Regions from separate parts of the Rhizobium sp. BK289 genome, predicted to be linked through region 1. Evidence: riboswitches for the same ligand, from Rfam matches in the RefSeq annotation. Region 1 holds a riboswitch; the other holds the start of a gene.
The links. A riboswitch is a leader RNA that binds a small molecule or an ion and turns the genes downstream of it on or off. The one in region 1 is predicted to bind FMN.

Region 1 (14,459 bases):
GGGCCGCGGACTTGTGGTCGTTCTGGAAGATGGTACTTCGCTGGCCGTTCCAGACGCGCGCGTCAACGAGTGCGCCCGCCATGCCGGGAAGTCGGTTGTGTTCGGCATAAGGCCGGAATCAATCTGCGATCGTCAGCAGCGCCCAGGTTTGGCAGACGTTGAGGCTAGGATTAATCTGGTCGAACCCCTTGGTCCGGAAACTATGGTTTATTTTTCCATCGGCGATGCCAATCTATGCGCCTGCATCGACCCGGAGAGCAAACCTAAACCACAGACGACGATGCCGCTGTCGTTCAACATGAACCAGATGCATTTGTTCGATGTGGAAACAGGAGCGGCTTTGTTGGTTGCAAAGGTATGACCAGGTGGTCGAACGCGTCGTCGATGCGGCATGCGTCGTGACAATTTTTGCAACGCGAGAATTGTGGCTCTTCTCTATTCGGCGTGTTGAAGTCAAGCGCTTTTGAGCTTTCGGCTTCTCGGTAGTTTGACGTCGCTCGCAGGCCCTCGCTTCTCCTCGGGATCGGCACGCGGGGGCCTCCCAGCATGGGATCAGTAGAATGAGATAGCCCAATCTGTCGGTCGTTGCCTAGAGTTCGATCAGGCGCTCGGCGCTGAATTTGTCCGTTATCAGCGTATCGATAACTCCGATCCTTAGGGCGCCGGCGATTGCTGCGGTCTTCTTCGCTCCGCCGGCAAGCGCGATGACCCGATCGACCCGTTCGAGATCTTCTAGCGGGAAGCCGATCACGCGCTCGTCGAGCGGCGTTTTGACAGGTTTGCCGTCCTTGTTGAAGAACCGCAGCGATATATCGCCGACTGCCCCTGCCTCGGCAAGATCGGCGAGCTCTCGCGACGAGAAGATATTGCCGGATCTTGCCAGCAGTTCCGATGGCTCGACGGCGCCGATACCGACGATGGCGAGGGTGATGCTGCCGAAAAGATCCATGGTCTCCCGTACGAACGGATCTGCTTGCATCAAAAGCTTGGCCTCGCGTGAGGTCGTAACACCTTGTACCGGAAGAAGCTTCGGCTCGGCGCCGGTCAGCCGTGCAAGGCGAGTGGTCAGCTGGGTGGCATGCGTCTGGACCGACGGGTCGCCCATCCCGCCAAGCGTCTGGACGACATATTTGGCCTGGGCGCTCTTCTGGGGATGGATGTTTTCCACCATCTTGAAAATGGTTTGGCTCCAGCTGGAGACGCCGATGATCTCGCCGGGTGCAAGTGTCACTTCCAGAAGATGAGCAGCAGCTTCGCCGATCCGCGCCATGATGGCGCCGTCGCGGTCCTCGGTGCATTCGACGACGATGGCTTCCGGAAGACCGTACTTCGCGCGCAAGGCTCCTTCGAGTTCGCTATAGGTGCCCACGGGCGGGATCACGCTCGTGCGCACGATGTCCTCCGCCTCGGCCCGCTTCAGCATTCGCGACACGGTTGCCTGCGACAGGCGAAGGTGCTGCGCGATGTCCGCCTGCCGCTTGCCCTCTATGTGGTACATCTGGGCAACTCTTGAGATGAGGCGGAGTTCGTTAAGGCGAGCCATCGTTGATCCCGGGGTGAATTTTTATTCACCTTTAACCGGAGTTGTGCGCAACGTCGAGCGGGCCAGCGCATCATTCCACCTGTTCAGAAGGGCTGGACCGTCGATGCTCTCCGGCTCGATGATCGTATTGTTTCTCGGAAGCGCCGCGATGGCATCGAGATCCGGCCACAGGCCGATCGAAAGGCCTGCAAGATAAGCCGCTCCGAGCGCCGATGCTTCCGGTGCCTCGCACTGGATGACAGCGTGCTTCACCAGGTTTGACACGCACTGCATGAGAAAGCGGTTCTGGCTAGGGCCGCCGTCGACATAAAGCGTGCCGAGATCACCACCGCTCTGTGCCCGCATCGCCGCAATCACGTCATGAACCTGGAAAGCGACCGAGTCGGTAACCGAGCGCGCCATCTGCGCGCGAGTTGTGCTGAAGTTGATCTGCGAGAAAAGGGCGCGGGCGTCGGAATTCCAGTAAGGTGCGCCCAAACCTACGAAAGCGGGCACGAAGCCCGGGCCATCGGGCTCGGCGGTTGCCGCTAGGTCTACAAGGGAGCCAACGTCCGGAAGACCCAGGATGCCGGCCATCCATGGCAGGCTCGCAGCGCATACGAGGATATTGCCTTCGAATGCGAAGGTCGGTTGTCCGGCGATGCGCCAGGCGACGGTCGTGGTGATGCCGTTGCGCGGCGCAATGAAGCGCGGAAGGGTGGTCATGACCGAAGACCCCGTTCCGAAGGTCGCCTTGCCATCGCCTGGCTTGAAGGCTCCGTGGCCAAACAAAGCCGCATGACTGTCCCCGACGGCCGATCTGATCGGCGTGCCGTCCGGAAGGCCGGGAAGGTCACGTGTGGTTCCGAAGTCCGAGGAGCTGTCGAGCACGTCCGGAAGGAGCCGGATATCGACCCCGAAAATCGCGCCCAGTTCTTCGCTCCAGGCTTGGGCCTCAAGGTCGAACAACTGGCTTCGCGCGGCGTTCGAGGCGTCGCAGACATGCTTGCGGCCACCGGTAAGACAATGAATAAGCCAGCTGTCAATCGTGCCGATGCGGACCTTTTTCCTATGCGCCACCCGATCGAGAAGCCATCGGAATTTCGGGCCGGGAAACATAGGATCAAGGGGGAGGCCGGTCAGCGCCTCGACGCGCTTGAAATGTCCATCGGCGATGAGACGCTCGCAGTCCGGCGCCGTGCGCCGGCATTGCCAGCTCAAGACCGGTCCGAGCGCCTTGCCCGTTTCGGCATCCCAAATGGTGACGGATTCTCGCTGGTTGGAGATCGCTATCGCTTCGATTGTCGCGCCAGGCGCGACTTGCAGGCATAGTGCGATCGCTTCACAGACGGATGCGTAAATCCGATCGGGATCCTGCTCGACCCAGCCGGGCTGCGGATAGGAGATGCCTACCGGAGCCGAGCCTCTGGCAATGATGTCTCCGTTCTCGGAGACCAGTACCGCCTTCGAATTGGTGGTTCCCTGGTCGATTGCCAGAATGGCCCGCATCATATCCTCCACCGGAGCATGGTGCCGAAAAGTCTGAGCGGCTTTCGGACGACATCATGGTCTACTTCTTTGATTTCAGAGCGGGTTCAGATTTTAGCTCGATTCGAGCTAAAATCATCCGGCTCTAATGACAGGGACGGGCGGCAATCCGCCTCGGTTCCAATGCGTGCTGTTCGTCTATTTGCGCTTGATAAGGGCTTGCGCCGCATCTGCAATAGCTGACGGAGCCATGCCGAATTCGTCGAGCAGGAATTCGGCCGAGCCGGTCGGCGCATAGATGCCGGGAACGCCGAGGCGCGCCATCGGGACCGGGGCATTGTCAACGACGACCTCAGCCACTGCCGATCCCAGCCCACCAAAGATCGAATGCTCTTCCGCCGTCACGATCGCGCCGGTTTCTTTCGCGGCCGCAATGATGGTATCCTCGTCGATCGGGCGAACCGTGGCGAGATTGAGCACCCTGGCCTTGATGCCGCGCTGCGCGAGAATATCTGCTGCTTTCATCATCCGATGGGTCAGCGTTCCGTTTGCGATGAGCGTGACATCGGAACCTTCACGCAGGAGATTGGCCTTTCCAAGTTCGAACTTGTGCCCTTCCGGCAGAAGGTCGGGCACGCCGACCCGCGACAGGCGCAGGAAGCACGGGCCATTGTAGTTTGCCGCCCATTCCACCGCAGCCGCCGTCTCGATGCGATCGCATGGCGCGATCACGGGAAGGTTGGGCAGAACGCGCGTCCAGGCGAAATCCTCGATGGAGTGATGGGTCGGGCCGAGCTCCCCATAGGCCATGCCGGAGGAAATACCGACGAGCTTGACGTTGGCATTCGAGTAGGAGATGTCGGCCTTGATCTGCTCTAACGATCTACCTGTGAGGAATGGCGAGGCGCCGCAGACATAGGGGAGGCGTCCGCCATTGGCGAGGCCCGCGCCGACGCCGACCATGTTTTGCTCGGCAATGCCGACATTGACCAGGCGGTCGGGAAACTTCGACTTGAAGCCGCCGAGCTTCGAAGAGCCGACCGAATCGTTGCAGACCGCGACGATCGTTTCGTTCTCGGCGGCAAGGCGTTCGAGCGTCGATGCGAAAGCGTCGCGGCAGTCATGGAGCTTGGGTGCATTCACGGGCGCGTTCATTAAAGTGCCTCCGACAATTCTGCCAATGCGACTTCGTACTGTTCCTTGTTCGGAACCTTGTGGTGCCAGTCGACGCGGTCCTGCATGAAAGAGATTCCGTGTCCCTTGTTGGTGTGGGCCACAATGCAGTGGGGACGATCGCTTCGGCGCTCGAGCGCCGGGACGACCTCATGCATGTTGTTGCCGTCGATTTCGCTGACGTCCCAGCCAAAGGCTTCGAGCTTCGGGCGAAGCGGCGCGATGTCGTTCGTATCCGAAAGTGCCGCTCCCTGCTGGAAACGGTTGTGGTCGACGATCAGGGTGAGGTTATCAAGCCGGAACTGCGCCGCGGCCATGATCGCCTCCCAGTTGGAGCCCTCCTGCATCTCGCCGTCGCCGGTGATCACGTAGGTATGGTAGCCGGCGCCCGACAGTTTCGCCGCCTTGGCCATGCCAACCGCAACCGGCAGGCCGTGCCCGAGAGGACCAGTATTGGTTTCGACGCCCGGCACCTTGTTGCAATTGGGGTGGCCATTGAGCCGCGAATGCGGCTTCAGGAACGTTGAAATCTCGTCTTCCGGAATGAAGCCGCGTTTCGCCAGAGTGACATAGAGCGCGCATGCAGTATGCCCCTTCGAAAGCACAAACCTGTCCCGATCGGGATGTTTCGGCTGATTCGGCCAGATACGCAGCACGCGGAAATACAGCGCGGTCAGGAGATCGATTACGGACATCTCGCCGCCGATATGTCCGGCCCCTGCCTCGTAGACTGCCTGGAGGTCTCGCAGACGTATCTGCCGAGCAACGCGTTCAAGTTCGGAAGGCTCCATCATTTCCTCTTGTGCATAAATATTCATCTATTTATATTTTTGCACAGGAGGGTCGTTAGTCAAGCCCCCGTGGATGAGTTGTTGTCAAAACAGGCCGAAAAGACTCGGTTGACAGCGCCAAGGTGAGTTGGTAATGCATTTTCCAGCATGTGTGAATAAATATTCTAGTTTGAAAACCTAGCCGCCAGGCATGGCCGCTAGCCTCAGGTCTCTGGGAGGAATGATGGTGGCGATCAACGTCAGCGAAGAAAAGCGTCCGTCCGTGACATGGCTGAAAAAGCTCACCGGCGCTACCGGACCGCTTGTCGGATTGCTCGCTCTTTGCGTTTTCTTGAGCCTCAGCACCGATGCGTTTCTTTCGCTCCGCAACGGCCTCAACATTCTCGATCAGATCACTGTGCTTGGGATCATGGCCGTCGGCATGACCTTCGTCATCCTGATCGGCGGCATCGACCTTTCCGTCGGTTCGGTTCTTGCGCTGTCCATGATGGTCATGGGCTGGACGGCAAATATCGCCGGCCTGCCGCTTGTCGCAGGGATTGCCGTCGCGCTCGTCGCCTCCGCGGTCAGCGGGCTGATCGTCGGATTTCTCGTCACCCTCTTCAGGGTCCCGGCTTTTATCGCGACATTGGCGATGATGTCAGCCGCGCGCGGCGTCGCGAACATGATTACGGACGGGCAGCAGATCGTCGGATTTCCCGACTGGTTCATGATGCTCGCGATCGATCGCCATTTCGGCGTGCTGACGGCAACGGTCTTCCTGATGCTGGCGGTCGTCGCCGTGGCCTGGGTGTTCCTTCACTTCCGCTCGGAAGGTCGCATGCTTTATGCCGTGGGCGGCAATCCGGAAGTGGCTCGTCTTGCCGGCATCAATGTTCAGCTCGTGACGATTGCGGTCTATGTCGCAAGCGCAGTCCTTGCCGGTCTGGCCGGCATCGTGCTGGCGGCTCGTCTCGACTCCGTTCAGCCGTCCAGCGGCTTTGGATATGAGCTCGATACGATTGCGGCTGTCGTGATTGGCGGCACTTCGCTTTCCGGTGGATCGGGCGGTATCGGCGGCACGCTGATCGGCGTCCTGATCATCGGTGTCCTGCGCAATGGCCTCAATCTGCTCAACGTCTCGCCATTCCTGCAGCAGGTTATCATCGGCATCGTCATCGTGCTTGCGGTCGGTGCCGAGACGATCCGCAGGCGACGGGCCTGACATTCGGGTCCGCGTTCGGCGGATCCCAGCGATTTCCTCTCCGAGAGGTTTGGAGCGGATCATTTGCCCGAGGGGGAGGATATGCCCAAGGGTTCACAAAAAAGGAGGAAATGAAATGAAACTTGCGCGCATTCTTCTGGCCTCGGCCGCCGTGCTGGCGATGTCGTTGGGTTCTGTTCAGGCAAAAGACACCAAGAAGATCGGCCTTGCCGTCGCAAACCTGCAGGCAAACTTCTTCAACCAAATCAAGCAGTCCGTCGAGGATGAAGCCAAGAAGCGTGGCATTCAGGTCGTAACGGTGGATGCCAAGGGGGATGGTCCGACGCAGATCAACCAGATTCAGGATCTGCTCACCCAGAATATCGATGCCCTGATCTACATTCCGGCTGGTGCTGCGGCGGCGAGTATTCCCGTAAAGCTCGCTAAGAATGCCGGTATTCCCGTCGTCAACGTCGACCGCAATGCCGACGGCGCGCCTGGCGACACCTTCCTTGCAACGGATTCCGTCGCGTCGGCCAAGGCCGTTTGCGACTACATCCTCAAGCAGGCCGGCGGTAAGGGCAAGATGGTGATCATTCACGGTCAGAAGGGCACGACGCCTGAGGTCGACCGCAGCAAGGGTTGCGCTGAATCGCTAAAGGCAAATCCCGGCGTGAAGGTGGTTGCCGAGCAATATTCCAACATGTGGGCCCAGGACGAGGGCTTCCAGATCATGCAGAACATGCTGCAGGCAAATCCGGATGTATCGATCGTGTTTGCTCAGGCCGATGCACTTGCACTTGGCGCCGCACAGGCGATCAAGGTCGCAAACCCGTCCCAGAAGATCGTCGTTGGCGGCTTCGATGGCGATACGGCAGCTCTGGAAGCGGTCAGCAAGGGTGTCTTCGACGTCACTGCGACCCAGCAGACGCAGAAGATGGGCCGCGATGCGGTCGCCAATGCCGTCAAGCTCGTCGCCGGCGAGAAGGTGCCTGCGGTGCAATTGATGGACGCGACGCTGACGACCAAGGAAAACGTGGCCGGCTTCATCGCCAACCATCCGTAATGGTCCTGAAATCTTGAGGAGGTGCGCCGTGACCGAGCCCGTTCTTTCCCTGAGAGGCATATCCAAGCGCTATGGACCGCTTCAGGTGCTGAAGAATGTCAGCCTTGATATCTATCCAGGTGAGGTGGTCGCGCTTCTCGGCGAAAACGGGGCCGGCAAGTCGACCTTGTCGGGCATTATCGCCGGCTCGCGCGCACCCTCGGAGGGAACAATGACATGGCTGGGGCAGCCCTATGCCCCAGCCACTCCACGCGAGGCGATCGACAAGGGCCTCGTCCTGATCCATCAGGAACTGCAGCTCCTGCCGCATCTTTCGATCGCCGAAAATGTCTTCATCGGTCGATGGCCGATGAAGAACGGGGCTGTCGATCGCCCCCAGATGGTTCGGCGTGCGCAGGAACAACTTGCTCGCCTGAACCTGCATATTCCAGCGACGCGCAAGGTCGCGGGCCTGTCGACGGCCAATCAGCAGCTCATCGAAATCGCCAAGGCGCTGGCGCTCAATGCCAAGTTGCTGATCCTCGATGAACCAACCGCTGCACTTGGCGGGGCGGAGACCGAGGCCTTGTTCGAGCAGGTGAGGAAGCTCCGCTCGGAAGGTGTCGGTATCATCTACATCTCCCATCGCATGGAGGAGATCAAGCAGATCACCGATCGCATCGTCGTCCTGCGCGATGGCGAGCGCGTCCAGGAGTTCGCCGACAGTGCCACACCCGTTCGCACGATCGTCGAAAGCATGGTCGGCCGTTCGCTGGACCGGATGTTCCCGGCTCTTCCCGAACCGACGGATCGCCCTGTTCTGCAGGTCAGAGGACTGAGCTCGCCTGATGACTCCTTCCGAAACGTAACGTTCGATGTTCGCGCCGGCGAGATCCTCGGCATCGCCGGTCTTGTGGGTGCCGGTCGTACGGAGCTTGTTCGGGCCATTTCCGGTGCGGACACGATCAGCGCCGGTTCGATCAAACTGGAGGGCGAAGAGCTCAAGCTTCGCGATCCGGCGGATGCGATCGCCAAGGGCATCGTCATGGTGCCCGAGGATCGTAAGGAGCAGGGCCTCGTCGTCGGCCATCGCATCAGCGAGAACATCATCTATGCCAATCTCGACAAGCTCGGTGGGCGTTGGATCACATCACGCATCAAGCGTGCTTTCGCCGAGAAGGCTGTGGCGAAGTTCGGCGTCAAAGGTCGGGCCGAGCAATATGCCTCGGACCTGTCAGGCGGCAACCAGCAGAAGGTCGTTATCGCAAAGTGGCTGATGCGCGATCCCAAAGTTGTCGTCCTCGATGAGCCGACCCGAGGCATCGATGTCGGCGCGCGCGCCAGCATCTACGACATCATCGTCAACCTCGCAAAGCAGGGGGTGGCCGTCATCGTCGTCAGCTCCGATCTCGAAGAGGTTCTCGGTGTATCAAACCGCATTCTCGTGCTCGCCCAGGGCAAGCAGGCAGGTATCTTGAACCGCGACGAGGCCAATGACGTCTCTGTCATGGAACTCGCGACAATCTAGACAAACAGAAAGGAAGAGCGGTGTCCGACATCACTCTGAATGCCCCGAAGCTTTTCGATCTTAGTGGACAGGTCGCGCTTGTGACCGGCGCTGGAAGCGGGATTGGGCAGCGCATCGCAATCGGCCTTGCGCAGTGCGGCGCCAACGTCGCGCTTCTGGACCGTCGATCCGACGATGGTCTAGCGAACACGGCTTCGCATATCGAAGCGGCCGGTCGCCATTCCATCCAGATCGCGGCTGATGTCACCAGCAAATCTTCTCTTGCGGATGCGATTGCCCGCACAGAGGCGGAGCTTGGCGCCTTGACGCTTGCCGTCAACGCCGCCGGTATCGCCAACGCCAACCCTGCGGAGGAGATGGAAGAGGACCAATACCAGACGCTGATGGACATCAACCTGAAGGGCGTCTTCCTGTCCTGCCAGGCAGAAGCGCGCGCCATGCTGAAAAATGGACGCGGATCGATCGTCAATATTGCCTCCATGTCCGGCGTCATTGTCAATCGCGGCCTGAGCCAGGCCCATTACAACGCCTCAAAAGCCGGTGTGATCCACATGTCGAAGTCGCTGGCGATGGAGTGGGTCGGTCGCGGCATCCGCGTCAACACCATCTCGCCGGGATATACGGCGACGCCGATGAACACGCGTCCGGAAATGGTTCACCAGACCAAACTTTTCGAAGAGCAGACGCCGATGCAGCGCATGGCAACGGTCGATGAGATGGTCGGCCCCGCCGTCTTCCTGCTTTCGAATGCCGCGAGCTTCGTAACGGGCGTCGATCTCCTCGTCGATGGTGGCTTCTGCTGCTGGTGATGTGATGAAGAAACTGATTGCCGGCAACTGGAAAATGAACGGTCTCGCTTCCTCCCTAGCTGAGATCGAGGCGCTGAAGGGAATTACGGGCGAGGCGGCATGTGACATCGTCGTCTGCCCGCCTCTCACGCTGGTCGAGAAAGCAGCCGAACGGGTGAGAGGATCAGGGATTGCCATTGGGGCACAGGATTGCCACGCGCGGACCTCAGGCGCCTATACCGGAGATGTTTCCGCCGAGATGCTCGCCGAAATCGGTGCTCGTTTCGTAATTCTGGGACATTCCGAACGGCGCTCGGCTTATAGGGAGACGGATGCCGCAGTTGCGGCCAAGGCCGCCGCCGTCCATGGGGCGGGGCTGGTAAGCATCATTTGCGTCGGCGAGACGCGAGAAGAACGGGACGAGGGCAGGGCGATCGAAGTGGTTCGTGCCCAGCTAGAAGCATCAATTCCCAACACTGCAACCAGTTCGAACACGACAATCGCGTATGAGCCAGCATGGGCGATCGGAACAGGACTGGTTCCGACCCTGGAACAGATCGAGGAGATACATTCGTCTATCCGCCAGGCACTTGAAAAGCGGCTGGGAGAAAATGGGCAGGGTGTCAGAATCCTCTATGGCGGCTCGGTCAAGGCGTCGAATGTAAAGGCGATCTTCGGCGTTTCCAACGTCGATGGCGCTCTCGTCGGAGGCGCGTCGCTGAAGGCATCGGAGTTTGCCGGGATTATTACGGCGGCCGCTTGAAATCGCCAGCAACAGGCAGGGCGATCGGCCCCTTGAGCCGGCGCCTGGCGTGGCTGTCATCGCGAAAGGAATAGAGAATGCAACGCTTCGAAAACAAGACTGTCGTCATCACCGGCGCAAGCCGCGGCATCGGGGCCGCGATCGCCAGACGGTTCGCGCGCGAGGGCGCCAATCTCGTAGTCTCGGCCAATGAGGATTCCGTCCATACGGTCGCCGATGCGATCAGGGCTGACGGCGGAAAGGCGATTTCCTTCGTCGGTGACGTGACCGACAAGGCCAGTGTGAAGGGTCTCTACGAGGCGGCCGAGACAGCCTTCGGCGCCGTCGATGTTTCCATCCAGAATGCCGGCGTCATCACCATTGCCCGCATCGAGGACATGACCGAGGGCGAATGGGACAAGGTCATGGCGGTCAACACCAAGGGCGTCTTCCTCTGCGCCCAGGAGGCGATTGCCCGCATGCGCAAACATGGCCGCGGCGGCCGCATCATCAATACCGCTTCCGGCCAGGCGCGGGACGGCTTCATCTACACACCGCATTACGCGGCATCGAAGATGGGCGTGGTCGGCATCACCCAGAGCCTTGCAAAGGAGGTCGCGACAGACGGCATTACCGTGAACGCCTTTTGCCCCGGCATCATCGAAACCGACATGTGGGCCTATAACGACCAGGCTTGGGGCAAGCTCTTGGGCAATTACGGCCCCGGCGAACTCATGAAGGAATGGGTCGAGGGCATTCCGATGAAACGGGCCGGATCTGGAGAGGACGTCGCCGGTCTCGTCACTTTCCTTGCCAGCGACGATGCGGCCTATATCACCGGCCAGACGATCAATGTCGATGGCGGCTTGATCATGTCGTAGTTCGACAATGAGGAACGGTGCGTTCATTGGGCGGATCGGATTCTCGACGATTTGGCGATCAAAGCCTCTTGCGGAATGAGGCATTGATCCCTTATCTTTCAATTGTTCTCAGGGCGGGGTGTAATTCCCCACCGGCGGTATGGGGAGTTTCCTCGAGCCCGCGAGCGCCTTCCGAGCCCTCGGAAGGGTCAGCAGATCCGGTGAGATGCCGGAGCCGACGGTATAGTCCGGATGGAAGAGAGCAACGCAGGAGACGCCGCGTCGTGGCGGCGTTCACATGCTTGTTCGCCCAAGGGAAAATGGTGGCTTTGACCGGCCATGCACGCCGTTTCGAACGGCAACCCTTGAAAGGCAGGAAAATGGCAATTTCGAAAATTGAAGATGCGATCGCTGCGATTGCGCGGGGCGAGATCATCGTAGTTGTGGATGATCGCGACCGCGAAAACGAAGGCGATCTGGTGATTGCTGCGGAAGCGGTCACACCGCAGGCGATCGCCTTCATGATGAACCATGCCCGCGGTCTCATCTGCGTTCCGATGGAGGGTGAGAGGCTCGACGAACTCGACATTCCGTTGATGGTGCCGCGCAACACCGAAGTCCTCAAGACCGCCTTCACCGTTTCGGTCGACTACATCCCCGGAACGACCACCGGAATATCCGCCGCTGACAGAGCAGCAACCGTCCAAGCTCTCGTCAGGGATGGTGTACGCCCGGAGGAATTTGCCCGTCCTGGTCATATTTTCCCTCTTCGCGCCCATCCAAATGGCGTCTTGTCGCGTCCGGGGCACACGGAAGCAGCCGTGGATTTGGCTCGGATTGCAGGCCTTTCGCCGGCCGGCGTCATCTGCGAAGTAGCGAACGACGACGGCACGATGGCCCGACTTCCGGAACTCGAGATCTTTGCCGAACGTCACCATCTTCACTTGATCACCATCGAGGACCTGATCGCCTATCGATTGGCGAACATGCCTGAGAAAGCGGCCTGATCTGTCGGGGCGTTCCGCCAGCAGGCTGAGCGCCCATCGCCAAAGCGCAGGGAACGAATCTGAAAGACCGCGATGCCCAGGTATAATGTGCTTCAATCGTCATATTCCTGGAGGTTTACAGCGGGCTCCGATCCTTCAACCGAGTCCAAGGTGCACGCCGGTTCCATAAATCCGACTATGCCGGATTGGATGCCTAAGCCATTGAGAATATGGGATGTAGAGCGACAATCTGGCTGAGATCCGCGTCTCATCTTTGTTGTCGCGCTGCAATGGGATGCGACACGAAAACATCGGTTCGATTCCTTATTAAGAGCTCACCCCTTCCCCGCCGTTCATCCCGCCTCAAGAACTACCTTCCCAAACCCACCACCTGCTTCCATGCGACGATGGGCATCTGCGGCTCTATCAAGTGGAAAGACTTCCCCGACGAGTGGTCGAAGCTGTCCGTCACCGAACATCGGTAGCGTGTTCTCCGCAAAACGCCGAACCATGGCGCGCTTTTCCTCAATGGCGCGCGACTTCATAACCGTCCCGATCACCCTCAGGTGCTTGTAGAGCACTGTGTCGAGCGGAATGATCGCGTTGTCGTCCCGGCCCAGCAGCCCGACCTGCACAAGGCGCCCGCCTTCAGCAAGGCTGCGGATATTCCGGGCGAGATAGCTTCCGCCAACGAAGTCGATGACTACATCGGCGCCGCAGGATCCAGTCGCATCGATGATCTCCGCCTCGAAATCCTGCCGGTGGTAATCCCACACAGCCTCGGCGCCAAGAGAACGAACCTTGTCGATATTGCTGTCGGAGGCGGTTGCGAACACTCTGGCTCCCATCGCCACTGCAAGCTGGACCACTGCAGATCCGATCCCACCGGCGGCGGCATGGACGAGCACGCTCTCCTGTAGTCGTATCTGGCCGAGATGGCACAGAGCTTCGTAGGCGGTAACGAAGCTCTCCATGACAGCCGCCGCTTCTACATAGGACATAGCACCTGGTATGTGGATGGACAGGCCACTGTCTGCTCTGGCAACTTCCGCATAGGCTCCGCCGCCAACGATCGACATTACACGGTCGCCGACGGAAAACTTCGAGACGGCTTTGCCGACAGCGATGACCTCTCCGGCGACCTCGAGGCCGAGGATAGGGCTGTCTCCAAAGGCGCGCGAGCCGTAATGGCCTTCGCGCTGAAGGAGGTCAGCCCGATTGACGCCAGATGCCATGACCTTCACGAGGATGTCGGTCGACCGGAGCTCGGGATAGGGAACCTCGGCAAGCCGGAGCACATCCGGCCCACCAAAGTCGTCGAAGATGATCGCCTTCATTGGTCTTTTCCTTACCTGGCGAGAGCACGGCGTGCGATGCTTGCGGCGAAGAACGGCGTTTCGCGTCGATTGTGATCGCCACCGGCCGCCTGCCGGGCGGCGGCCGCGTCCTCGTAAGTGACGCCGTGCTCTTCCAAAAAGGTCATGAAGGCATCCGTCGGATGCGCGGTCACCCGATTGGTGTAACGCGTCCGGTTTTCGTCGATCTTCTCGGCGATCAGTTCCCAGACTACGTTGACCTGCGTGCGGCCGTTCGCTGTGAACACATCCGAGATGGAGTTCATGCGGCAATAGGCAGCCTCGGCAACCTCGGCGACATAGTGCTGGACGACCAGCCCGGAGCCGATCTGTTCGACGTTGATCGACATGCGGCGCCCATCATCCGTCCACGTGATGCCGGCTGCGATATGATCCGGCGCGCAGCAGCGCAGATATTCGGCTTCCGGCAGCGTGAAGAGCCAATCGGCGATATCGATCTTTTCGAAGGGGACATCGATCTCGGCCGAATATGCCGACTGCGAGAGAATTGTGTCGAGAACCTTGACCATGGGGGACTTCCTTCTGTTGAGTGATGGGCTAGACAAGCGCCCTGTTGACGAGAAGGAATGTGCTCCGGATGTTCTTTGGTGATAACGACCTCAATGCTCGAAACCGTTTTGCGCTGTAGGCAAAGATGAGAGATCCACGCTTTGCCGAACATCTGGCCGTGTATGTCGAGGTTGTTCGCTCCGGGAGCTTTTCAGCTGCGTCCCGTCGGCGTGCGGTAACCCCTTCGGCGATTGTTCGACAGATCGATGCACTCGAGCAGGATCTTGGCGTTCCACTGCTGGTTCGTTCCACCCGGGCCCTTTCCATGACCGATGCCGGCCGGCATCTCTATGACCGTGCCCAGCGTCTGCTCGATGACCTGGCCGACACTCATGCCGAAGTTGCCGCGTTCGACGGTGCTGTCGGTGGCACCCTGCGGATTGCCTGTTTCCCGACGTTCGGCAAACGATACGTCATTCCGATCCTGG
Region 2 (14,459 bases), on a different contig from region 1:
CAGACATGCCATTCCCCCTAAAGCCCGGTCGTCCGCGGGATTGCGGAAAACCATATGTCACATGAGCCGCTGGCTCTTGCCATGCGGCCCGATCGCAGTTGAACTGCTCCCCGGGGTCTTTTTCTTTTATGCTTGGGCTTCCAGACTGCTCTGGATAAGCCCTGTCAGATAATCGGCCACGACCCCTTGGCCGACGTCATCTTGAATGAGGTCGTTGCGGACCTCGATCATTACATTATGCAGGCTATTGGCGATCCCATGCAGCTTCAGCGTATGGGTAACGCCGTCCTCAGGACCGTAAGGCTGGTTGCGCTCGGTCCGATAGAGCGGCGCTTCAGCCGCTGCCTCCAGCATGCGATCGGCCAGCCAACGGTCCTCGTCATGCAGAATGCCGAGCTCCACCGCCCGAGGCTTGCCATTATAGACCGGCGTGAAGCTGTGGATTGTCACGATCACGGTTTTTTGTCCGCGCGCGGCCCTTTCTTTCAACAGGGTTCTGATCCTGTCATGAAACGGTATGTAGAGGCCTTGCGTGCGCGCCTGCCTGTCTGCCTCGGCCAAATGCTGATTGCCGGGAATCGTGTAGATTTCACTCGTTTCCGGCATGGCGCCGGCACTTTCCGGCGGCCGATTGCAGTCGTAGATCAGGCGGGAGAAACGCTGAAAAACCAGCGTCGCATTCAAGCTGGCGGACATTTTTCTTGCAACCGCCAGTGCGCCCGGATCCCAGGCAATATGACTGGAAAGCGCCTCGGCGGAAAGCCCGAGATCTCCGAACTGTTCCGGCAAGGCGCGGGAAGCGTGCTCGCAGACGAGCAGAACCGCGCTACTCCCATCCGGCCTCTCGACCGCGACGCAATCGCCATCCGCCTTCGTCAGAATGCCTTGCTGCGCAAGCATCGGAGACGCCCCATTACCGATTAATGAAATCTTTATAAGAAAAGAATTCTTCAGGTTTTCGCCGCTGTCAATCGAAAACTGAAATTATTTCTTCATTTGTGACATTGACTCGAAATATGACAGCGTTGTTATATCCTTGCAGGAAAGCGGCATAAGACCGTTCCGGGGAGCAAAAATCGAGTGAACACTGCGTCGAAGACAGTTTCTGACGTGATCAACGCGCGCTTCGAGACGCTGACGCGCGCCGAAAAGCAGCTCGCCAAGAGCCTGCTCGACAACTATCCCGTTTCGGGGCTTGGCAGCATTACGACGGTTGCCGAAAATGCGCGCGTTTCGACGCCAACGGTCGCGCGCATGGTGCAGAAACTCGGCTACAAGGGCTACCCGGACTTCCAGGCCCATCTTCATCAAGAGGTGGAAGCGACCATCTCCAACCCATTGACGAAGCATGATCGCTGGGCATCGAATGCGCCGGGCACGCATATCCTCAATCGCTTTGCTGATGCCATCATGAGCAATCTTCGCCAGACGCTTTCGGATATCGATGCAGCGACATTCGACGGCGTCGCCACCCTGCTGTCCGAAAGAAAGCGTGGGCTCTATTTCGTTGGCGGGCGCATCACGGGTGCGCTTGCCGAATATTTCTTCACTCACATGCAGGTCATTCGCCCCAATACCACGCTGCTCTCCTCCAATTCCAGCACCTGGCCGCAATATGTCCTGAATATGAATCCGGGCGACTTGCTCGTGATCTTCGATATCAGGCGCTATGAGCAGGAAATGGTCAATCTGGCCGCGGCCGCCCGCCGGCGCGGCGCCGAAATCATTGTCTTCACCGACCAATGGGCAACACCTGCCGCCAAACATGCACGACACACGTTTCGCGTGCAGATCGAGGCCCCTTCCGCCTGGGATTCATCGGTCGTTACTCTCTTCATCGTTGAGGCCCTGATCGAGGCTGTTCAAAGCTCGACATGGGACGAGACGAGCGAGCGCATGAAAACGCTCGAAGGCCTTTTTGAACAAACAAAGTTGTTTCGCAAGCTGAGTTGAGAGGGAAACGAAAGCATAAAATAATATCTCGCGAAACGATGTGAAATGCAGCGACTGTCATACTTGTTGATTAGAAGCAAAAATGTCTTCGTTATTAGCAAACGCAACGCTTTGAAACCGTCACACAACCTTCATGTTACGTCATTAACAGCAACGCCAGACACTGAAAACCCAGAAGGAGGAAATGCAGTGACCTCGAAAATTCATCGTCTTCTGACCATCTCTACCGCAATGCTCGTCGCTTCGACGGCTATCGCGGCCGCGGAGCCGAGCGCCGATCTCATCGCCGCTGCCAAGAAGGAAGGCACGCTGACCACGATCGCCCTACCCCACAACTGGTGCGGTTATGGCGATCTCATTGCTGCGTTCAAGGCAAAGTACGGCATTGAAGTCAACGAACTGAATCCGGATGCCGGTTCGGGCGATGAAGTCGAAGCAATCCGCGCCAACAAGGGCAACACCGGCCCGCAGGCTCCGGACGTGATCGACGTCGGTCTCTCCTTCGGCCCGACTGCCAAGAAGGAAGGCCTGCTGCAGCCTTACAAGGTCTCCACCTGGGATTCCATTCCGGACAGCGCCAAGGATTCCGAAGGCTATTGGTACGGCGACTATTACGGCGTTCTCTCCTTTGTCACCAACAAGGACGTTGTAAAGAACCCGCCGAAAGACTGGGCCGACCTGCAGAAGTCGGAATACGCAAACACCGTTTCGCTCGCCGGCGACCCGCGCACTTCGAACCAGGCCGTCCAGGCCGTCTACGCCGCCGGCCTGGCTGCCGGTGAAAAGGATGCCACCAAGATCGGCGCTGCCGGTCTCGACTACTTCGCGAAGCTCAACAAGGCCGGCAACTTCGTTCCGGTCATCGGCAAGTCCGCTTCGCTCGCACAGGGCGCAACCCCGATCGTCATCGCATGGGACTACAATGGTCTCTCCTGGCGCGACAGCCTGAACGGCAACCCGCCGGTTGACGTCACCGTTCCGGCTTCGGGCGTGATCGCCGGCGTCTACGTCCAGGCGATCTCGGCTTTCGCTCCGCATCCGAATGCTGCCAAGCTCTGGATGGAGTTCCTCTATTCCGACGAAGGCCAGATCGGCTGGCTGAAGGGCTATTGCCACCCGATCCGCTTCAACGACCTGGCGAAGAACAAGAAGGTCCCGCAGGAACTTCTCGACAAGCTGCCGCCGGCTGCCGCTTACGAAAAGGCCGTCTTCCCGACACTCGACGAACAGGCTGCCGGCAAGACCGCCATCACCACGAAGTGGGACTCTGTCGTCGGTTCGAACGTGCAGTAATTTGATCTGACATGACCTCCCCGCTTCGGCGGGGAGGTTTTCCGTTTTTTGACGCCGCGGATTGGGCCAATCATGAGCACCGTGACAACATCAACGATGAGCACCACTCCCTTGATCAACAAACGCTTGGTCGTTGACTGGCTGGGCATCGCGCCCTTCCTGATCTTCGCGCTGCTGTTTCTGATTTTGCCGACGATCTACCTGATTGCCGGCGCGTTTCTGACGCCTGACGGCAGTCTGACACTGAAGAACATCGGTGATCTGTTCACAAAGTCCATCATGGACTCCTATTGGATCAGCATCAAAGTGTCGGTCACTTCGGCGCTCGGCGGCGCGCTGATCGGCTTTTATCTAGCTTGGGCCTTGGTCATGGGCGGGCTTCCGGCCTGGGTGCGCAATGTCTTCCTTACATTCTCCGGCGTCGCTTCCAATTTCGCCGGCGTGCCGCTGGCGTTCGCCTTCATCGCCACGATCGGCCGCCTGGGCCTTGTCACCGTGTTGATGAGAGACTGGCTTGGCTTCAATCTCTACGCCACCGGCTTCAATCTCTACAGCTTCATCGGCTTGACCGTCACCTACATGTATTTCCAGATTCCGCTGATGGTGCTGATTATTACGCCCGCACTCGATGGCATGAAGAAGGAATGGCGTGAGGCCGCGTCAATTCTCGGGGCGACAAACAGACAATATTGGCTGATGGTGGCGCTGCCCATCCTCTGGCCGAGCCTGCTCGGCACGACGCTGCTGCTGTTCGCCAATGCCTTCGGCGCCATCGCAACGGCCATTGCGCTGACGGGCAGCTCGCTCAACATCATCCCGATCCAGCTCTATGCCCAGATCCGCGGCGATGTGCTGCACAACGCCAATCTCGGCTATGCCATGGCCCTCGGCATGATCGTCATAACAGGCATTTCCAACGTCATCTACATCATCATGCGTATACGCGCGGAACGGTGGCAGAAATGAAACTGCAGAAATTCTTCGCCTGGATCGCGGTCGTCATCGGCGCCATCTATTTCATCGTTCCGCTGATCGGCACGCTGGAATTCTCGCTGCGCATGCGCCGCAATGCCTATAGTTTCGACGCCTACGCATCGGTTTTTTCCGACGCAAACTTCCTCTATGCGTTCGGCTATTCCATGCTCATGGCGCTGCTGACCATCATCGTCGGCATGCTGCTCGTCGTCCCGACTGCCTACTGGGTCCGGCTTCGCTTGCCGCAACTGCGCCCGGTCGTCGAATTCATCACGCTGATGCCGCTGGTCATTCCCGCAATCGTCATCGTTTTCGGCTATCTGCGCCTTTATAATTCGTCGTCGATCCTGCCTTTGACAGGCTTCGAGCAGACGACAAACTTCCTTCTGGTCTGCTCCTATATTGTCTTGGCGCTCCCTTATATGTATCGTTCGGTCGATACGGCGATGCGCACGATCGATGTCGGCACCCTGACGGAAGCGGCGGAAAGCCTCGGCGCGAAGTGGACGACCATCATGTTCCGCTGCATTTTTCCCAATGTCATGAGCGGCGTTCTATCCGGTGCCTTCATCACGCTGGCGATCGTGATGGGCGAATTCACGATGGCATCATTGCTCAACAGGCCGGCTTTCGGCCCTTACATGCAGCTCGTCGGAGCCAATCAGGCTTATCAGTCCTCGGCGCTCGCCATCATCGCACTTGCCGTCACCTGGCTCAGCATGGGCCTGCTGCAGCTCGTATCCCGCTTCTCAAAACTGGCTCCGGTTAAGGCGTAAGGCTTCTCACCATGGCTTTTCTCGAACTCACCCACATCAAGAAATCATTCGGCGACGTGCACGTCGTCCACGATTTCAATATGCAAATCGAGAAGGGAGAATTCATCTCCTTCCTTGGACCGTCAGGCTGCGGCAAGACGACCGTGCTGCGCATGATCGCTGGCTTCGAAACCCCGACCGCTGGCACCTTGACGATCAACGGCAAGGACCAGCGCCCGCTGAAGCCGAACCAACGCAACATCGGCATGGTCTTCCAGGCCTACGCGCTGTTCCCGAACATGACGGTGCACGACAACGTCGCCTTCGGCCTCAAGGTGGCCGGCATGTCGAAGCCTGACATCGACAAGCGCGTCAAGGAGATGCTTGCTCTCATCAAGCTCGACCATCTCGCCAGCCGCTATCCCTATCAGATGTCCGGCGGCCAGCAGCAACGCGTGGCGCTTGCTCGCGCCATCGCCGTCAAGCCTCAAGTGCTTTTGCTTGACGAGCCGCTTTCGGCGCTCGACGCCAAGATCCGCATCTCGCTGCGTGAGGAAATCCGCGCGATCCAACAGCAGCTCGGCATTACCACCGTTTTCGTGACCCACGACCAGGAAGAAGCCCTGTCGATCTCCGATCGCATCGTCGTGATGAATGCCGGTCGCGCCGACCAGATCGGCACGCCTTTCGAGATCTACAACACGCCGGCAACCCGCTTCGTCGCCTCCTTCGTCGGTACGCTGAACCTGATCGAAGGCAAGGTCGTCGATCCCGACAGCAACCGCATCATGATCGGCGATCAGGGCGTGACCCTGAAGCAGTCGGTGACGGCCTACAAGCCGGGCGATACCGTATCGCTCGCCCTGCGTCCCGAAGCCGGTTCGCTGGCCGAGTCGGCAAAGGGCGATACCGCGCTGACGGGCGAGGTTTCCTCCGCACACTTCCTGGGTTCGGTTATCCGCACCCGCATGAATGTCGCCGGTAACACGATTTCCTTCGATATGTTCAATAGTCCGGGCATGATGCCTCCGAGCGTTGGCGAGAAGGTGACGCTGCGCTTCGCCTCTTCCGATCTGCTCGTCATTCAGGATTGAGCACGCATCCGCGCTGCATGGAAACTTTGAAAAATTATTCGCAGACGCCGGGTCAAAAGCCCGGCGTTTTTCTTTGATTTTCATGAGGCAAAGCATCTATAGTCCGTGCGTTCTCAGGGCGGGGTGCAATTCCCCACCGGCGGTATGGGGAGTTTCCTCGAGCCCGCGAGCGCCTTCCGAGCTTTCGGAAGGGTCAGCAGATCCGGTGAGATGCCGGAGCCGACGGTATAGTCCGGATGGAAGAGAGCAAGCAGGATCGCACCTCCTCTGCGCGAGAGGTGCCGCGATGTTGCGTGTTCGCCCAAGGGATATTTGACAACAACCCTTGAAAGGCAAAATTCATGACCATTTCGATTTCTACCCAGCCGAGCCGCATTGCGATCATTCGGGCCCGCTGGCATGCCGATATCGTCGATCGCTCGGTCGACTCCTTCGTTGCCGAATGGCAGACGGTGGAAGGCGCATCTCCGATCGATATCTTCGACGTGCCCGGCGCGCTTGAAATTCCGCTGCACGCACAGACGCTTGCCCGCAACGGCCGTTATTCCGCGATCGTCGCCACCGCTTTCGTTGTCGACGGTGGCATCTATCGCCATGAGTTCGTCGCCAATACGGTTCTTGATGCCATGATGCGCGTCCAGCTCGACACCGGCGTGCCTATCCTCTCGGCAGTGTTGACGCCGCATCACTTCCAGGAATCGGAAGCGCATATCCAGTTCTTCAAGGAACATTTCATCATCAAGGGCCGCGAAGTGGCCAGCGCCTGCCGCCATATTCTCGCGGAACGCGCCAAGCTGCTTCCCGCGGTCACGGTCTGAGCCGGCATGGTGGAGGCGCGGTGAAGACCCGCCTCCATGTCCACAAGGGAGAAACGTCAGTTGACCGTCCTACGCATCATCCCCAACCTGCCCGCCGCCGACCCGGATACGGCACGCCTTTTCTATCATGACCTGCTCGGCCTCGACATCGTCATGGACCATGGCTGGATCCTTACGTTTGCCTCCGAAGCTGCAACGGTGCCGCAGATCAGCGTCGCCAGCGAAGGCGGCTCGGGAACGATCGTCCCCGATCTCTCGATCGAAGTCGACGATGTCGATGCGCTTTATCAGCGCGCCACCTCCATGGGCTTCGGCATATTGTATGACCTGACGGACGAGCCTTGGGGTGTCCGCCGCTTCTACGTCCGCGACCCCTTCGGCAAGGTGGTCAATATACTTTCACATCGCTAAGGCGGAAATGGCCGAGCCGCTTTGGCCCAAATGCGCTGGGCCTGCTCGAACCGTTACCGCAGATCCACGCTGAAGGTGATCCGCTCGGCTGACCACATCGACTCCGCATAGGTAATCGGCACGCCCTTCGCGTCCACGTCTAACTTCCGTGTGATAAGCAGCGGCACGGATTTCGGCTGCCGCAGGAGCCGCGCCTCTTCCGCCGTCGGCATCCGCGCCTCGATTTCCGTCGATAGCCGCTCGTAGTCGGTGACACCGTAGCTGGCGAGCGCTGCCGAGATCGTCGGGTGCTGCAACCGGGCCTTATCGAAATCGGGAAAACGTTCGGCCGGATAATAGGAATCGCCCAGTTCGACCGGAATGCCATCGGCCGTCATGATGCCGCGACGATGGATGACCGACGTATTCACCGCCAGTTTCAAATAGGCAGCGACGCGTTCTGCTGCCGGCACGATCTCATGAACGAGCAATTCTCCACCCGGCTCGAAACCTTGTTCGATCAGGTTCCTGGAAAACCGCGTTCGCTTGGACAGGGAATAATCGAGCACCCCCTTATGAACGAATGTCCCCCGCCCCTGCTCGGCGCGCACCAACCCACGCTGTTCCAGATGCCCTAGCGCCTGGCGCACGGTAAAGCGGCTGACGCCGAAACGCTGCATCAGCTCCGGCTCGGTCGGCAATTTCTCTCCAGGAGCGAAAGTCCCGGCGGCGATATCGGCCGCCAGGATCTCGCCGATCTGATGCCAGAGCGCGCTGCCGCCCTTCCGATCGATCGTCTCCATGTCAGACGCGCTTCTCGAGCCGGAATAAAAGCTTGTATTCGGCCGGATAGCTCAACGCGTCGAGAATGCTCGGATAATATTTCCGGTCTTTCGATGCATGCACGAAGCCGTCATAACCGAAACGCTTGACGGATACGTCGAAGCCAGCTGCAACGAAGGTATCGATATAGTCCTGCGGGGACCGATCCTGCATCGGCGCATTGCTGTTGTTGCCGATCAGTTCGAGCCATTTCGGCCAGAGCGGCATTTCATTGTGGCAGCCGGTCACAGCGTAGTAGATGCCGCCATTCCGCATGACCTGGAACATCTGTTCGGCATGCTGTCTCAGCTCCGGCAGCAGATAGATCACCTCATAGCTGAAAGCGATATCGAAGCTATCGACAAAGGGCGACAGGTCGGTCGTCACATGAAACTGCAGCGGCATATTGCCGACAGCGGCAACGGCCGCAGCCACCGACTCCGAAGCGATATCGATGCCGACACCGCGCCGGAACGGCCGCAAGCCATAGAGCAAACGCAGGAAGCCGCCGCGGTTGCAGCCAAAATCCAGGACGGTCTTCGAGGAGAAATCCCGCTCCGGCACGGTCTCGATGAAATGCCGCCAATAGGGACTATGGGATTCCGCCATTTTCATATCGCCCTGCGGATCCTTGTGCCAGGTGGCGTAAGTCGTTGCTGCGTTTGCCATGATGTGCTCGCTGTTGGAGTGGACTGAGCTTGAGATAGCGCAGCTTCATGACAGCCACATGAATTCGTCCGGACGACTGGAAGTATTTATTCAGCGCTTCATGCCAATCGATATCCTCCTAATGCGAGCAATCCACCATCCATTGCACGCCGAACCGATCCGTCAGCTTGCCGTAATAGCTGCCCCATGGCTGAACAGCGAGCGGTGTCGTCACGTTGCCGCCTTCAGCCAATCGGGCAAAAATCCTGTCGGTGCTGCCGCGATCATCCATGAGGAGGATATGGGCAGACCCGCGCATCGGCTCGGCGTCGTGATTGTCGGAGGCGAAGAACAGCAGGCCCAGTCCCTCGAACCTCGCATGCATCACCCTGCCCCGCATTGCATCATCAGCAAGCGGAACTCCATTCGCACCGTGCCGCACCAGCAGCGTGACTTGGCCAAGTCCGCAGGCAGAGTAGAAGGCAAGCGCTTCCTCGCAATGCGTCGTGAAAAACAGATAATTGGCGAGTTGCATGTCTTGCCTTCCTTTGGTTCAGATCAAAGACGGTTCGCGTGTCGGTCCATCATCGATGTAAAGCTGCCGTAGAAGACGGCGGTAAACATCCGGATCGCTTAGGCGACTGCAGCACCTTGAATAGCGCCGACCAGTTCCGCATTGCTATAGCTCTGCCCGGCAATGCCCCAGCCTCCCTCCGGCGCATAAACTATATTCGACCAGATGTGTTCACGCTTGATCCGCCCTTCGGCTGCTTGTTCGACGACATCGGTAGCCTTTTCGATGAAAGCGCGCTTGGCTTCAGCCGTCGCGAGAGCGATCTCGGGTAGTTTGAGCTCAATGAAGGCAGCAGGAACCGGCCTTCCTGCTGCCAGTACGCGTTCGACGGGAAGCACATTGATCGTGCCGATGACATTTGCCGTCATGAACGCATTCCCGGTCAAGCCGGCAACATCGAGGACTGCATCCGTCAATCCGGCAAAAGCTTGCGCCTGCGCCTCAGACGAAAGCAGCCCTTCGGGGACGGTGAGCGTAATGGGCATGAAACATCTCCTTGTTGGACCTGTGGCGGCAATTGATATATACCGATCACTCTTTAATGATACATATCGATCACTCTCTATGCGAGCAATAAAGAGAGATCTCTCTTAATGGAGGCCGCAATGCGCTATAGCGCCGAACATAAACAGGAAACCCGGACACGAGTCGTCACTGCTGCGGGACAGGTGTTTCGAAGGGAAGGTTACGGCGGCGCGGGCATCGATGCTCTGACCAAGGCGGCCGGCGTTACCAACGGCGCCTTCTACGGACACTTCAAGTCCAAGACCGAAGCGTTTCGCACAGCCGTCGTCGAGGGCTTGGAAGAATTGCGCCAGGGAATCCTGACGCTCAGGGAAAGCCAGCCGAAAGACTGGCTCAAGGCGCTTGCCAGCTTCTACCTCGGCTACAAGCGGACCTGCGATCTCGGTGACAGTTGCACGTTGCCAAGCCTTTCGCCCGACGTCATGCGCGCCGACGAGGAAACGCGCGACGCCTATACGGCGGAATTGAGAAAACTGATCGCGGATGTCGCCGCCGGTTTGCCGGAAAGCACGAGCTCTGCCGAATTAACGACGGAGGATCGTGCGATCCTTCTCCTCGCAACGCTCAGCGGCGGCGTCACCATTGCCCGCGCAGTCTCCGATCCCGCCCTTTCCAGCCATATTGGCCAAGTCATAGAACGGGCTGCATTGGTAATAGGCAATCCCTCAAAGCCGCACGACGGATAACCGATCGCAACATGCATGCGGCAGGAGGCAACTGAGACAAAGCTTGCCGCCTCGCCTCGGCGGGACCGTTTACGCCCGGATCGCCTTGTCATTCGCATCGAAGCGATGCATCTGGTTCGCATCCGGGGTGGCATAAACCATCTCGTCCGGCTCGTATTTGTGTTCACCGAAGAGACGCGCGGTCAGAAGACCGGTGGTCTCCGATTCGAGATAGATGATCGTGTCGGCACCGAGATGCTCGACGTGGATCACTTTGGCGGCCCATGTACCTTGATCGCGTGATAGCGTGATATGCTCCGGGCGGATGCCGACGGTCTTGGCGCCGCTTTCGCCGAGACGCTCAGCTGCGATGAAATTCATCTGCGGCGAGCCGATGAAGCCGGCCACAAAGGTATTGGCCGGGCGGTTATAGAGCTCCATCGGCGAGCCGATCTGCTCGATAGCACCGGCATTGAGCACGACGATCTTGTCGGCAAGTGTCATTGCCTCGACCTGATCGTGGGTAACGTAGATCATGGTTGCCTTCAGGCTGCGATGCAGCCGGGCAATTTCCAGACGCGTCTGGACGCGCAGCGCCGCATCGAGGTTCGACAGCGGCTCGTCAAACAGGAAGAGTTCCGGCTCGCGCACGATCGCGCGGCCGATGGCCACGCGCTGGCGCTGGCCACCGGAAAGCTCGGCCGGCCGGCGGGCGAGATAAGGCGCGAGCGACAGCATGCTGGACGCCTTCTCGACACGGCTGTCGATTTCCGCCTTCGCAGTGCCGGCCTGCTTGAGACCCAAGCCCATATTGTCCTTGACGGTCAGATGCGGATAGAGCGCATAGGACTGGAAGACCATCGAGATGCCACGCTTGGCAGGCGGCGTTACGGTCACATCCTGGCCGTTGATCAGCACGGCACCGGAGGTCACGTCTTCGAGACCTGCGATGCTGCGCAGCAGGGTCGACTTGCCGCAGCCGGAGGGACCGACGAAGATGACGAACTCACCGTCCTTTACCTCGAGGTCGATGCCCTTCAGCACGTCATGCGTACCATAGGCCTTGCGGATGGATTTCAGTTGAAGCGATCCCACAGTCTTTTGTCCTTATAGATAAACGGGCTTGCCGGTGCGTACGCTCTCATCGGCGGCGAGGCATATGCGCAGCGATTGAACGGCATCGGCCATATGGCGATTGAGGTCGAGATCCTCGCGGATGGCCTTCAGCATGAAGGCCTGCTCGAAGTCGCAAAGCTCCTGATGGCCCGGCTCGCCATCCATGTGCAGATCCTGATCCGGCCGGATGAACTGGCCGTTCGGGCCTGTGTCGGCGCTATGCAGCCGGATGACGGATGTCTTCGTATGCATGTCGATATCATCGGACTTGGCATTCTGATCCATGACGATCGAGACCGAGCCGTTCGGCGACATCACGTCCTTTACGAAGAAAGCCGTCTCCGAAATCATCGGCCCCCAGGCAGCCTCGTACCAGCCGACGGAACCGTCTTCGAAGATCACCTGCAGATGGCCGTAATTATACATGTCCGGCTTGATCTCCTGCGTCAGCCGCAGGCCCATGCCTCTTACCTCGACGGGCTTGGCATCGGTGATCTGGCACATGACGTCAACATAATGCACGCCGCAATCAACGATCGGTGAGGTCGTGCGCATCAGCGCCTTATGCGTCTCCCAGGTCGGGCCGCTCGATTGCTGATTAAGGTTCATGCGGAAGACATAGGGACCGCCGAGCTTGCGCGCTTCGGCGATCAGCCGCATCCACGAGGGATGGTGACGCAGGATATAGCCGATCGCCAGCTTCTTCCCGGCCTTCTTCGCAGCCGCAACGACGCGCTCGGCATCTTCGACTGTCGTTGCCAACGGTTTCTCGACGAAGACATGGCAGCCCGCTTCGAAGGCCATGACGGCAAAATGGGCGTGACTGTCGGAATAGGTATTGATGGAGCAAAGATCCGGCTTCAACTCCTTCAATGCCGCCTCGAAATCCGGATGGATCGTATATCCCCGCAACGCCTCGGGCAGTTCCGGCTTTGAGCGGTTGACGAGACCGACAATCTCGAAGCCGGGATTATTATGATAGGCCAGCGCATGGCTGCGACCCATATTGCCAAGGCCGGCAACGAGAACGCGGATCGGCTTTTCGGATAGGCTCACTTGACTGCTCCGGAGGTAATGCCGCGAATGAGTTGACGCGAAAAGATGACGTAGAGGATGAGGATTGGCAGGATGGCGAGCGTCAGCGCTGCCAGCACCGCATTCCAGTTGGTCACGAACTGGCCGATGAATATCTGCGATCCGAGCGTCACCGTCTTGGTCGCTTCGCTCGGCGCCAAGATCAGCGGGAACCACAGATCGTTCCAGATCGGGATCATGGTGAAGACGGCAACTGTCGCCATGGCCGGACGCACCAACGGCAGAACGAGACGGAAGAAGATCGCATATTCGCTAAGGCCATCGATACGGCCGGCATTCTTCAGGTCGTCGGAAACCGTCCGCATGAACTCGGACAAAATGAAGATCGCGAGCGGCAGACCCTGCGCCGTATAGACGAGGATGAGTGCCGTCAGCGTGTTGACGAGACCGGCGGCGACCATGCCCTGCAGGATTGCGACTGTTCCCAGCCGGATCGGGATCATGATGCCGATCGCCATATAAAGACCCATGACCGTATTGCCGCGGAAACGATATTCCGACAGCGCAAAGGCGGCCATTGCCCCAAAGAGCAATGTCAGGATGATCGAGACGATCGTCACGATGAAACTGTTCTGGAAGTAGGTGAAAAAGTCCCCCTGCTTCAGGACGGTGTCATACCCGATCATGCTGAAGGAGGACGGCGTCGGGATGCTCAAGGGGGCACGGAAGATCGACGCGCGATCCTTGAAGGAGTTGATGACGGTCAGGAACACCGGAAAGATGGCGACCAGCGTATAGGCGATAAGCGCCAGATGGACGAAGCCGGCGCGGACAAGCGAAGTGCGTGCCTTGGACATGGAGCGCGCTCCTCAGAACTGGTAGCGGCGGATGCGCCGCTGGACGATGAAAAGATAGAAGGACACACCCGCCAGGATGATGAGGAACATCACCGTCGCAATTGTCGCCCCCATCGAGCGGTCACCCAGCTGCAGCTGAAAGCCGAAGAAGACGCGGTAAAGCAGCGTGCCAAGAATATCCGTCGAGCCATCCGGCCCCGCCAAAGCGCCCTGCACGGTATAAACAAGGTCGAACGCATTGAAATTGCCGACGAAGGTCAGGATCGAGATGATGCCGATTGCCGGCAGAACCAGCGGCAGCTTGATCTTCCAGAACTGGCTCCAGCCGGTAATGCCGTCGCATTCCGCAGCTTCGATCACCTCTTCCGGAATGTTGAGCAGGGCAGCATAGATCAGCATCATCGGGATGCCGACATACTGCCAGACCGAGATCAGCGCGACAGCGATCAGTGCCGTACTTGGCTTACCGAGCCATGGAGCAAAGAATGATTTGAGCCCGATCACGCTCAGCAGTTCGGGCGCGACACCCCAAAGCGGCGAGAGGATCAGCTTCCAGATGAAGCCGACAACAACGAAGGAGAGCAGGGTCGGCAGGAAGATGGCCGTGCGGTAGAAGGCGACGAAGCGCAGCTTCGGCAGGGACAGGAGTGCAGCCAGCGCGACACCGATCGGATTCTGCACGCACATATGGATGGCGAAGAAGATCAGGTTGTTGCGCAACGCGTTCCAGAAGTCATGCGCCCAGCGTTCGTCGCCAAACAGGACCTTGAAATTGTTCAAACCGACGAAGACGGACTGATTGTCGACGACATTGTAAAGCGACAGCCGCAAGGTCTCGATCAGCGGCAGGATCATGACCGCCGTATAGACGACAAAGGCCGGGAAAAGGAAAACGAGGATGTGCCAGCGCTTGGAGCGCCTGATCGGCGTGACCTCAAG

Region 2: another riboswitch for FMN. It lies ahead of FHT84_RS06090 (6,7-dimethyl-8-ribityllumazine synthase); the one in region 1 lies ahead of ribB (3,4-dihydroxy-2-butanone-4-phosphate synthase).

What each region holds. Positions count from the first base shown of each region.
Region 1 is NZ_JACHZO010000018.1:16,859-31,317, reverse strand. Features, by position in the region: gene ugpC (sn-glycerol-3-phosphate ABC transporter ATP-binding protein UgpC) at 1-361, shown strand, start outside; gene FHT84_RS26850 (sugar-binding transcriptional regulator) at 590-1,543, opposite strand; gene FHT84_RS26845 (FGGY-family carbohydrate kinase) at 1,565-3,031, opposite strand; gene FHT84_RS26840 (transketolase family protein) at 3,209-4,165, opposite strand; gene FHT84_RS26835 (transketolase) at 4,165-4,974, opposite strand; gene FHT84_RS26830 (ABC transporter permease) at 5,198-6,178, shown strand; gene FHT84_RS26825 (sugar ABC transporter substrate-binding protein) at 6,294-7,223, shown strand; gene FHT84_RS26820 (sugar ABC transporter ATP-binding protein) at 7,252-8,730, shown strand; gene FHT84_RS26815 (SDR family oxidoreductase) at 8,751-9,539, shown strand; gene tpiA (triose-phosphate isomerase) at 9,544-10,281, shown strand; gene FHT84_RS26805 (glucose 1-dehydrogenase) at 10,359-11,141, shown strand; FMN riboswitch at 11,242-11,388, shown strand; gene ribB (3,4-dihydroxy-2-butanone-4-phosphate synthase) at 11,501-12,127, shown strand; gene FHT84_RS26795 (NAD(P)H-quinone oxidoreductase) at 12,460-13,443, opposite strand; gene FHT84_RS26790 (hypothetical protein) at 13,455-13,991, opposite strand; gene FHT84_RS26785 (LysR family transcriptional regulator) at 14,117-14,459, shown strand, end outside.
Region 2 is NZ_JACHZO010000002.1:486,103-500,561, forward strand. Features, by position in the region: gene FHT84_RS06055 (amino acid permease) at 1-7, opposite strand, end outside; gene FHT84_RS06060 (N-formylglutamate amidohydrolase) at 127-900, opposite strand; gene FHT84_RS06065 (MurR/RpiR family transcriptional regulator) at 1,081-1,953, shown strand; gene FHT84_RS06070 (ABC transporter substrate-binding protein) at 2,143-3,246, shown strand; gene FHT84_RS06075 (ABC transporter permease subunit) at 3,319-4,212, shown strand; gene FHT84_RS06080 (ABC transporter permease) at 4,209-4,997, shown strand; gene FHT84_RS06085 (ABC transporter ATP-binding protein) at 5,009-6,070, shown strand; FMN riboswitch at 6,176-6,322, shown strand; gene FHT84_RS06090 (6,7-dimethyl-8-ribityllumazine synthase) at 6,412-6,888, shown strand; gene FHT84_RS06095 (VOC family protein) at 6,949-7,299, shown strand; gene phnF (phosphonate metabolism transcriptional regulator PhnF) at 7,353-8,081, opposite strand; gene FHT84_RS06105 (methyltransferase domain-containing protein) at 8,083-8,769, opposite strand; gene FHT84_RS06110 (VOC family protein) at 8,888-9,283, opposite strand; gene FHT84_RS06115 (tautomerase family protein) at 9,382-9,807, opposite strand; gene FHT84_RS06120 (TetR/AcrR family transcriptional regulator) at 9,928-10,533, shown strand; gene FHT84_RS06125 (ABC transporter ATP-binding protein) at 10,603-11,607, opposite strand; gene FHT84_RS06130 (Gfo/Idh/MocA family oxidoreductase) at 11,620-12,684, opposite strand; gene FHT84_RS06135 (carbohydrate ABC transporter permease) at 12,681-13,520, opposite strand; gene FHT84_RS06140 (sugar ABC transporter permease) at 13,533-14,459, opposite strand, start outside.